DNA from 2 places in the Vibrio sp. 2132-1 genome. Region 2 is predicted to be linked to the other one. Evidence: riboswitches for the same ligand, from Rfam matches in the RefSeq annotation. Region 2 holds a riboswitch; the other holds the start of a gene.

Region 1 (5,837 bases), on a different contig from region 2:
GTTTAGGTGAAAATGAGTCGCTAAAACCAGCCGTTGATAGCCTAGTTGATGCGCTGAATCGGTTACAAGATCGTGAAGATGCACAACTAGAGCTTGCAGCTGACTTTTGTGAACTGTTTTTGAAGACAGAAAAATACGGCGCTCTTCCTTACGCATCCATGTACATTGGTGAATCAGGTTTACTGAATGACAAGCCAGCTGAGGAAATGGAAAAGTTGATGGCTGAATTTGGCGTTCAAGTAGACGAAAACCTAAAGGAACCTGCGGATCACTTAGCCGTTGAGCTCGACTTTCTCGGGAACATGATTATCCGCTCAAACGAGCTTGAACAAGAAAAACACATGGAAGAAGCCTTCGTTAAACAAAACGACTTTATCCAGCAACAATTGATGTCTTGGTTACCTCAGTTTTCAGACAAATGTAAACAATTCGACGAATTTGGATTTTACTCGAGTGTCGCGAAACTATTAGTTGCATTTTGTAAACTAGACAGCGCCTACCTTCTTGGTGAATAATTGCCGCCTATTTTTAGGGAGCCTGCCTATCGGGCTTCCTGTATGCCTGAAAGTGACCAATTGTAAGTAACTTGGGTATAATATTCGTTTGCCTTAACTTAGCGCAAAGACGCTTGGTTATTTAGCAGTCAAAATGTGACTTCAAATACACAAATCTCTTGCTGAAAACATTGCTAGTCAGTTCACATAGGGCTAAAATGTGAGCGCAAACGATTAAATATGATTTATATGTAAACCGCTGAAATATAGCGGTTTTTGTGTTTTCTTAACAGGTTGATGGCAATTTCTCATCAGATAGAAAAAAGATAAAATTCATCGACCGATGCTGCTACGTACCCTTTTGTCGCACTTGGATCAACCGCTGCCGAGACACTTAGCGCCAATTTTATATTGCTAGGTGTGAAACCATTAGAGCATCAGGTACATCCAATACGACATATTTCAGTAGCTCGATACAGGACACCATTTATGGCCACGATAAAAGACGTTGCTCGCTTAGCCGGCGTTTCCACTACGACAGTTTCGCACGTTATCAATAAAACGCGTTTCGTTGCAGAAGCAACGCAAGAAAAAGTAATGAAAGCCGTTGACGAGCTGAATTACGCGCCAAGTGCCGTTGCACGCAGCCTAAAATGCAACTCAACTCGTACGATTGGCATGTTAGTAACTCAATCAACTAACCTATTTTTCTCAGAAGTGATTGATGGCGTTGAGAGCTACTGTTACCGCCAAGGCTATACTCTGATTTTATGTAACACAGGCGGGATTTACGAAAAACAACGCGATTACATTCGTATGCTGGCTGAAAAGCGCGTTGATGGCATCCTAGTGATGTGTTCTGACTTAACCGAAGAACTAAAAGAGATGCTTGACCGTCATGCGGACATTCCTAAAGTGGTCATGGATTGGGGCCCAGAGAGCTCACAAGCAGACAAGATCATGGATAACTCAGAAGAAGGTGGCTACATTGCAACCAAACATCTGATTGACAATGGTCATACGGATATCGCTTGTCTAAGCGGTCATTTTGAAAAGCTTGCTTGCCAAGAGCGCATTGCAGGTTTCCGTCGCGCAATGAGCGAAGCGAACCTAGCTGTAAATGAAGACTGGATCCTTGAAGGTAACTTTGAATGTGATACGGCCGTATTAGTTGCAGATAAAATTACCGCAATGGACAAGCGCCCGACGGCGGTATTCTGTTTTAACGACACAATGGCTCTAGGCCTAATGAGCCGCTTGCAACAAAACGGGATCAAAATTCCTGAAGATATTTCAGTGATCGGCTACGACAACATCGAGCTTGCGGAATACTTCTCTCCACCGCTAACGACTATCCACCAACCTAAACGTCGTGTTGGTAAAAATGCATTCGAAATTCTACTTGAGCGTATCAAAGATAAAGAACACGAAAAACGAATTTTCGAGATGCAACCTGAGCTTGTAATTCGAAATACTGTGAAAAAAATGAACTAAATTTCACTGTATTTAACCGTGTTAAATAAGCGCTCTACAGGGGCGCTTATTTTTTTGGAAAAATTAAGCATTCTCTAATACTTCACACCACTCTAATAACAATTGACTAACGTTAACTCCCTGTTTTATATAAATGTAATATATATTAAGAACTCCTTTTCAAAGGCCAATTTGCACCTTTCCATATGCAAAATAGAGCATTCAATCTATCATTTTTATTGAACCGAAATCACACTTTTAACGCTAAACCGTGATGTTAATTCAATATAAGAAGTATGCTCATTGTGTCACGCACAGGGCAAACCATTCGAAAGAGTGGGACGCAAAGCCTCCGGCCTGAACCATATTACGATATGGAAGGTAGCGGGGTTACCGATGGCAAGTGTGTAAGCAATGACTTTACTCTGTAATGACATTGTTTTTACGCATGTTTGCTACTCTCTCGGACCTGACTTTTGGTGGCGTAATATTAATTACACCGAGATAACAAAACATGGATAAACCGATACTCAAAGACTCTATGAAGCTATTTGAGGCACTTGGTAATATCAAGTCGCGCTCAATGTTTGGTGGCTTCGGACTATTCGCTGATGAAACAATGTTTGCACTAGTGGTAAACAATCAGCTTCATATCAGAGCAGACCAAAAAACTTCATCTGACTTCGAGAAACAAGGGCTAAAGCCTTACGTTTATAAAAAACGTGGCTTTCCAGTCGTTACAAAGTACTACGCTATTTCCAGCGATTTATGGGAATCAAGCGAACGCTTAATCGAAGTAGCGAATCAATCATTGAAAAAGGCAAAGCTTGAGAAAGAACAGCAAGCAAGTACAAAGCCTAACCGTTTGAAAGATTTGCCTAACTTACGACTGGCTACCGAGCGCATGCTAAAAAAAGCCGGCATCGAATCCGTAGAGAAGCTTGAAGAGGAAGGTGCGCTTAACGCCTATAAAGCGATAAGAGATACGCACTCTGCAACCGTCAACATTGAGTTGCTATGGGCACTAGAAGGGGCTATCAACGGCACTCATTGGAGTGTGGTACCTCAAGCTCGCCGAGATGAGTTGATGAACGGCCTCCAATAAAAGTCGGCCTAAAAACTATCTTGTAAAACCGCAGTCTAATCTGCGGTTTTTTTGTGAAATTTTTTCGGTTTTCCTACTGTCTTATTACATATATCCCAAATTGGAATCAAAATTATGAATAAGAAACTGATATTAGGTCTCATCCTACTAGCGGCTATCGTCTTTTTAGGTATTAACTTTGGCCAGTATTTAACCTTAGAGAATGCAAAAGCCCAACAAGAAGCACTAACTACATACATCGATCAGAATTTTGTATTCTCGGCTGCGATTTACTTTTTTACCTACATTGCAATTACCGCTTTTTCTATCCCAGGAGCGGCAGTAGTCACCTTACTTGGTGCAGCCTTATTTGGTTTTTGGACAAGCTTGCTACTGGTTTCTTTCGCTAGCACTATGGGGGCAACACTGGCCTTCTTGAGCAGCCGATACTTATTGCGTGACTGGGTACAAAACAAATTCGGAAATAAACTCAACGCAATTAATCAAGGTGTCGAAAAAGACGGAGCTTTTTATCTATTTTCCTTGCGTCTAATCCCTGTATTCCCTTTCTTTCTAATCAACTTACTGATGGGCTTAACGCCGATGTCTGTAGGTAGATTTTATCTCACTAGCCAAATAGGTATGCTGCCAGGCACAGCCGTATATCTGAATGCAGGTACTCAATTAGCAACAATTGAAAGCCTATCGGGCATTGTTTCACCCGCAGTATTAGCGTCTTTTGCGCTATTGGGACTATTTCCAATCATCACTAAATGGGTTATGAATAAAGTAAGGCCGACACCAAGTCAGCAAAACTCGTAATTGGTGAAGTGGGTATTTTGATGAAAATATTTATCGCTAAAAACCCAGCAGAAGCACACATTGTATGTGAGCTGCTTAAAGTGGAACAAATTTACTGTGAAGTTCGTGGAGAAGGTATTTTCGGCTTAAAAGGAGAACTGCCGTTTGGTGATGATACCGATCCTTATGTGTGGCTTTTTGACACTGCACAAAAGATGAAAGCTGAAGAAATAGTAAAAGCATATCGAAAACAATCCGATAGGCATGAGTATCAAGATTGGCAATGCCCAAAATGTCATGAAATAAACGAAGGGCAATTTGGTGCATGTTGGCAATGTGGATATCAACTAGGAGAGCTATAGCGGCTCTCCTATTCAGTGGATGCACTCAGTTTTAAGCACATACAGCTTGCTGTTTAATAAACTCGATGGAGTGTTGATTGAAGTCTTCTGGACGCTCTACATTGCATACATGACCACAATTCGGGATTTCTCGTAGAATGCTGAGCTTATGTGCTGCAACCATTTCTTTGACAGGTTTAATAAACATGTAATCCCTGTCGCCCATTAAGTAAAGAGTCGGAATGGGTAACTCTCGATCTTTAAAATATTTCATTAACGGATTTACATCAGCGGCAAGAATAAACCAACGTTTAAATTCTTTTTGGCAAAGCTTCTTGGCTTCGCGAATAAAAAGGTGGCGAGATTCTCGTTGGCTTCTTTGAGGCATAACAATATAAGCGAACAGTTTGTAGAGCCACATGTACGGTAGGATATGCTTACAAAAATTACCTAATTTCACCAATATCTGAGAACGAGTGTTAAGCCTTGTGACAGCACCGCCGAGCACCATCGAACGTACGCGCTCTGATGACAATTCAGCAAGGTTTCGAACAATAATAGTACCAAGCGACATACCGACAAAATGAGCGGATTGGATCTTTAAATGGTCCAATACTTTCAAAATATCTTGGGTAACTTCCGTAAAGGTATAACGGCTAGCAATGAGCTCTTTAAGTAACTGATTTGACTTTCCATGACCTCTTAAATCGATCAGCAATAAGTTAAAGTGTTGCTTGTAAGCTTTAATTTGCTTGAACCAGATAGAAGAGCTACCACCAGCACCGTGCACAAATACAACCCACTCATTACTAGTAGGGTGCAAATAGGTTTTATGAAAAAGTAGCGGCTGGGTCATATTGAGTATCAAAAAGATCGTGCTATTGAGTAAAAAGCCATCCTACCACACTCCCCTTACTCAAGATAATAAAGGCACCTCATTCGGTGCCTTTCGTTACAATTTTAAGTCAAACTAACGCTGAGTGGTAAAGCTGCAAATAAGATTCTGCGGCCTTTTGCCAACAAAAGTCTTGTTGCATCGCGTGCAACTGTACTTTATTCACTTCAGGCTCGTTTTGAGCGTAGAGCAACAGTGCCCTTAGCATCGTTAACAACAATGCCTGCGGTGTCGGTTCGAAAAAAACAAACCCCGTTGCTTCAGATGGGTTTACATCATAATCGCTAACGCTGTCCTTCAAGCCACCAACACCGCGTACTATCGGTAATGTCCCATAAGCCATACTATAGATTTGGTTTAAGCCACATGGTTCAAACTCAGAAGGCATCAAGAAGAAATCAGAACCCGCTTCAACGATATGCGCAAGTTCATTGTCATACGCTTCTACAAAGGCAAATTGGCTAGAAAACTGCGCGGCAACCTCTCGTAACTGAGCGGCAAGAACAGGGTCTCCGGTCCCAACGACAACTAGCTGAACATCGTGCTTCAAAAAATCGGCCAAAGCAGGCAACAAGTAATGAACGCCTTTCTGCTGGGTCAACCGACAAACCATACCGAACATAGCTACATCTTTTTCGGGCAAATTTAGTCTTTGTTGTAATGCTTTTTTACAAGCTTTCTTCCCTTGCGACATACTTTTCTGGTCGGCGCAGTAATTAACCGGCAAGTAGGTATCCGTTTCCGGATTC
Region 2 (5,837 bases):
CGCTTTATGCATTGCGAATAACAGGCGGTATTTTGGTGTTTTTGATAGGTTTTAACATGCTTCAAGGTGATTCGACGCATCAAAAAACCAAAGAGAAGGCGTATTCACCAGCTCAGCAACGGGCGGCATTGAGTATTGCAGTGTCTCCACTGGCGATGCCAATATTAGCTGGGCCTGGAACGATTGCTACCGCGATGAACTTTGCGACAGCGGGTGGTTTCGATCAAACCATTATTACTATCGTTTCTTTCGCTGTCCTTTGTGTGATCACCTATGTACTGTTTTTGTTTGGAGACAAATTGGTCAAAGCGGTTGGACCAAGTGCTCTAAATGTTGTGACTAAAATGATGGGCTTAATTCTAGCGGTTATTGGTACTCAAATGTTCATTGATGGCGCGGGCGAAGCCTATAAAACGGTTTTCTCCTAGATTTCTCTTAGACCTTGCCACCTTGGTTAAGCCCGCAATTACATTTCTAACGGGTACGGATTTTTTGAACTTTAGTTTTCATTTTCTAAGAGAGAAATAAATAGACTTCACCTATTTCAATAATAAGAATATTCAATTGTTGTGATTGCACGAATTTCATTACTCTTTTGGCAAGGAGAATGGGGGAAATATGGCAACAAAAGCAATTGTAGTAGAAGGTGGCGCGATGCGAGGCGTCTTCGCAAGCGGAGTGTTAGATGCGTTTTTAGAGCAGAGTTATAAACCGTTTGATTTTGCAATCGGTGTATCTGCTGGTGCATCAAATTTGATTGGGTATTTGACCGACTACCCGCATCGCAGTATTAACGTCATTACTAAGCTGGCCACAAGTAAACGCTTTTTTGACCCGACTCGCTTCGTTAAAGGTGGGGATCTCATCGATGTGAAGTGGTTGTTTGAAGAATCTAATCGCTTGTATCCCGTCGATGAAAATAAACTGTTTAATGGCGTTCCTTTTCTCGCAGCGACAACAAATGTAGATACAGGGCAGGCAGATTACTATCGCGTGACACGTGATAATTTTCACCATGCGATTGAAGCGACAACAGCATTACCGATTGCCTACAAGCATACCCCTTGTTTTTCTGGTGGTTGTTATACCGATGGTGGGGTCGCTGATTCTATCCCAGTGCGTGAGGCTTATCGTCGAGGGGCTCGCGACATAACCGTAGTACTCTCTCACCCACTGAATTATGCCAAAAAGCCAGTTAAGACCACATGGCTGATGAAGAAACTGTTTGCGGAGCACCCCAAAATGGCGGATGCGATGTTAAGACGTGCAGATAACTATAATCAATCATTAGAGTTTATTCGTAACCCTCCACCAGGAACACATGTTAGGGTGATTGCCCCACCAGATAATTTTCATGTTCAGCGCTTATCAATGCGACAATCCGTTTTACTAGAAGGGTATGAAATGGGGCTGATTGAGGGGCGAGCGCATCTCACTAGTTTATCTGGTGTTCATGGTTTAGACCGGGAAAATTGTCATTTTTGCGTTTGATTATAAAAGAGCCTCATAGTGAGGCTCTTTTTACTTAACGTTCGAAGGGTGATTTAGTTGACTTTATCCCAAGCCATCTCCCAGTGTGAACCTATTCCAGGCTCGTAATGGTTTGCGCTTTCTTTCCACTGCATACAGTAACCAGAGTATGGGAAAGGTTTACATTGATAAATGCCCCCGTCGCTGGCAAGCACTTTTGTGCCCGCAGTGTAGCTAGATAGTCCTTCAGGGAAGACAAAATCGTACTCACCAGATGGTGGTGGAGTAACTGACTCTTCTTTTAAGTGAAAGTCGAGTGTTTGCTGATCCACCAAGTTGCCATCTTTGTCCTTAATACGTGTCACGAGCATATGGTGACCCGGCTCTGATTTACTTAAAGCGAGCGATATCGCCTCTACCGAGCCGTCTTTCATTTCGTTTGCCCAACTTGCAAGTGGTTCGCGATGGTGATTGTAAACGGTGAGTTCTGCATTTAAATCGCCTTCAGCAGTTAGTGTCAGATCCAACGTTGTCGGTGTTGACTCAATGATATACTCGTCTGCTAAGCCATCTACTGTGAGTGAGTATTCTGGGACAGGAGTTTCAATGTTATAGCCGATCTCTACTCGCTTAAGGCCGCTATTTGCTTGCAGATACACCGGATTAGTACCATAAACAGGAGTGAATTTATCCTCTGCATACTGCCCGGCTTGCAGTTTTGCTTGTTCTTGGTTTAGCTTAGTCGCGAGTGTGTAAGACCAGTTTTTCGCTTGGCCCATTGCTGCATCGGTAATTTCTAGTTCAGTTCTATACGCCACGTTTTCACCTGCTTGATCAAATACGCGTGTATAAACCGAATCCCCAATATTTAAATCCATTGTAGGAATAATTTGACCGCCTTGCTTCCAATCTGGAATAACGGGACTGCCACCATCAAATTTCACATCGATCACGTTATAAAATGAGGCTGCAGTGTCGCCAACATCCCATACTGCCAGGATGACATGGTATCCCTCGCGAGTAGGCACATTACATTGATGGCTTACCTGTTTCGGGGGTTGAACCATATTGCCGTCGACGACACAGAAAGGAGTTAGATCAAAAGAGTCTCGTGATAGTGAAGCGTTTGGGTTCCAATCAGGCTTGGTGATGTAATATTTCCAGTCGCGCGTCACGTGGTTAGCGGTAAATGTCCATTCAAAAGTTTGTGTACCTGCTTGAATAGGACGTTTTACCCAACGGTCGGCAGTTTGCTCATCAAGGGCAGCTGCTAAAGCGGTTTCGGCACTCGCTATTTTACCATCGCGAGGCCCTGTTTCGGGAAAGCCATCAGGGCCTTCAACGCTTTGCGGTTCATATTGAATCGCACCGCAGTTATTATTTTTTTCGTTAGTATCTGGCGTTGGATACTTACATAGTGCCGAGCGACTTGCAGCGACACCACCATTGGTTTCTGATACATAACCGTGAGCCGCAGCACCTGAACTAATGCTTGCAAGTGCTAACGCGAGTACGGATTTGGTTGGAAATGATTTCATCACATGTCCTCTGTTATGGCTGACAAACTAATGTCACACCCCGGCGCATGCTGAGCATAAAGCAACGCTACAGCAACTGGACTTCTGTAACACTGCGTTATGGTAACCCCGCTATCATGCGCATTCTTTTAGATTTTTAAATGCTGACAGACCGGAAGCTTTGCGTCCCACCCTTTCGAATGGTTTGCCGAAATGTGATTGAGCAGCCAAAATTTAGCTTAAGAATTTACATGTGGAAAAGTAAACGTCACTGACATGGAATCCTGTTCTCAAATTGAAAGATAACGATATCTTAATCTCGTCAATATTATGCAGTATCGTCTTGCAAGGTATTGATTTTAATTTTGTTTTTATCTTTTTTATAACCATGGCGAATGAGTGGAGGTTTGTTGGCGATAAGTGAAGAGGAATCGTGCTAAGGGTGAAAGAAGTTCTGTCTAAAGGGCGGAGTGTACCGCCCTCTGAATGGTGTTATTTCGGCATGATGACAGTATCAATCACGTGAATGACACCGTTTTTAGCTTTCACATCGGTTGCAATGACATTTGCATCGTTAACCATGACTTTATCGCCCATGGTTTTAATCATCACATCTTGCCCCTGAACCGTAGTCGCTTTGTCTAGCTTAACAACATCGGCAGCCATCACTTTCCCTGGCACGACGTGATAAGTCAAAACAGATACTAACTTGTCTTTGTTTTCCGGCATTAAGAGCATGTCGACTGTGCCGTCTGGCAGTTTTGCAAAAGCGTCATCCGTTGGTGCAAAAACAGTAAATGGGCCTTCCCCTTTGAGAGTGTCAACCAAGCCCGCTGCTTTTACCGCAGCAACAAGCGTATTGAAAGAGCCGTTTTCAGCGGCAACGTCGACAATATCGGCTTTCATCATGCCATGCTCATGAGCCTTGACGGGAAGCATAAAAGATAACGTCGCCATCAGTGTCGCCGCGATAACTAAGATACGTTTGAACATAATGTGTTCCTTACTAGTTGAGGGTACAACGGGTTCCCTGGAGTGTGTTTGCATTTGTACGCATTGTGATTGAGAGATGATCATCGCGTCCTACTTTCTTTTGAGGGTCTAACATGTCGCGCAAGAATTCGTCTGCCTTCTTGTTTCACATCGGCTCGTTTCCGCCACGTCCATAAGCGCTCTCTTGCTGCCTTAGCTGCGTTGTCTGGTGTGATAATAGGTGCAAGGTAACGGCTATCTGGCTGCAACTGATACATGACAGCTTCCATCTGGGTCATTGTCCAAGGCTCGAATAAAAGAGGGGGAGGAACCATTTGCAATTCAGGTACCCACTTGTAGATGAACGTGCCGTCAGGATCATGTTCTTGGGCTTGCTTGATCGGATTATAAATACGGATTGTGTTAGTCCCGGTTACTCCTGCTTGCATTTGGAATTGTGGGTAATGAATTCCGGGCTCAAAGTCGAGAAACAGTTGCGCTAAATGCGTTACACCTACTCGCCAATTCATGTTCATGTGGTGAGTAAGAAAGCTAACCAGCATGGCACGCATGCGAAAGTTAATGTAACCAGTGTGGTGCAAACAGCGCATGCAGGCATCAATCAAAGGTACGCCAGTATGCCCGGATTTCCATGCTGCTAACTTTTCTTCATCGAAAGTACTACTTTGTTTAATCAATGGTTCGTAAGCCCGATTAACGCAGTAAAACTCCATGTCGTATTCCGATTCGAATTTTTGGATGAAGTGACAGTGCCAATGAAGCCGTGAAGACAATGCAATTAAGCTGCGACGAAACCCAGCGACTTGCCAGTGTTTCAAAAGGTATTGATAAACTTCACGCAAGGATATGTTACCCCAAGCGAGATATGGAGAAAGTCGAGTACAGGCTGTGCGTGAGGCTGTGGGACTAGAAATGCTTCGATAGTAATCACGACCTCGACGATGGAAAAAGTCCTCTAGTGTTTTCCAAGCGAGCCGGCTTCCTCCCGTTTGCATTCCTTTGCATTTTGATAGCCAGGATGATGGTGGCGAAAACGAACAGCCGAGAGCTTCTGCATCCAATGAATGCAATAAGTCGGTTTGGAGCTCAATAGGGCTTATTGAGGCTCTCATGACAGAGTCCCAATGTTTGTCCCAACCTTGCCGGTTTATTGCCCCTCTGATTACAGCACCGTGTTCGAATTCAAACCAGTCGATGTTCTGCTCATACAGCCAAGCGGCAACTTGTCGGTCTCGTTCAAAGGTGCAGTTGAGTCCTATTTCTTGGTGAGAAAAAACAGCGTTGATTTGATATTGCGCTTGAATTGATTGGAAACATGCTAAGGCATCGTCAAACAGCACCGTGATTCGATGCCCATACGCTTTGAGCGTTTCATCCATGTCTTGCAGTGATTGCCAAACAAATCGCCAGTGGCGCTCAGAATAGTGTGGGTTGTTCAATAGCAATGGTTCAACAATATACAAAAGCACAGTTGGGTGCTTTGTTGATAATGCTTGAGTTAGTGGTTGATGGTCAGTCAGCCTTAAATCTCGCTTTAACCACACGACATTGATTGTTTGCATCGGAATCCTCTTTGTTTCCGATGTTGTACGCAAGTAAACCGAAGAAATCTCATCCAATGATCGGTTTTATTCTACAAAACGTAGAGGTAACTTTCAGGGAGGTGACACATGGCAATACCATTGAGTAAGTTACAAAAATACTTCTATGTAGACAAATTGGTCATTCATTCGCTTGATCTCGCATTGTACCAGGCATCTGTCGTGATTGATGGAGAAGCGCAATTTATCACTGATGACAACGGTATCTTTTTGAGGGCTCATTCCCTGATCGAGATGCAAAAGAAGTGCAGGAATA

The links. A riboswitch is a leader RNA that binds a small molecule or an ion and turns the genes downstream of it on or off. The one in region 2 is predicted to bind cyclic di-GMP.
Region 1: linked by a shared signal. The riboswitch ahead of R8N47_RS15735 (TfoX/Sxy family DNA transformation protein) and the one ahead of gbpA (N-acetylglucosamine-binding protein GbpA) in region 2 are both predicted to bind cyclic di-GMP.

Annotation. Positions count from the first base shown of each region.
Region 1 covers NZ_JAWPON010000013.1:81,587-87,423, forward strand. The annotation lists gene torD (molecular chaperone TorD) at 1-515, shown strand, start outside; gene purR (HTH-type transcriptional repressor PurR) at 984-1,988, shown strand; cyclic di-GMP riboswitch class I at 2,276-2,365, shown strand; gene R8N47_RS15735 (TfoX/Sxy family DNA transformation protein) at 2,482-3,072, shown strand; gene R8N47_RS15740 (TVP38/TMEM64 family protein) at 3,187-3,873, shown strand; gene R8N47_RS15745 (DUF2007 domain-containing protein) at 3,894-4,214, shown strand; gene R8N47_RS15750 (alpha/beta fold hydrolase) at 4,246-5,049, opposite strand; gene glgA (glycogen synthase GlgA) at 5,159-5,837, opposite strand, start outside.
Region 2 covers NZ_JAWPON010000005.1:167,174-173,010, forward strand. The annotation lists gene R8N47_RS07105 (MarC family protein) at 1-428, shown strand, start outside; gene R8N47_RS07110 (patatin family protein) at 619-1,491, shown strand; gene gbpA (N-acetylglucosamine-binding protein GbpA) at 1,545-3,008, opposite strand; cyclic di-GMP riboswitch class I at 3,107-3,207, opposite strand; gene R8N47_RS07120 (fasciclin domain-containing protein) at 3,480-3,980, opposite strand; gene R8N47_RS07125 (cryptochrome/deoxyribodipyrimidine photo-lyase family protein) at 4,061-5,542, opposite strand; gene R8N47_RS07130 (DUF6482 family protein) at 5,651-5,837, shown strand, end outside.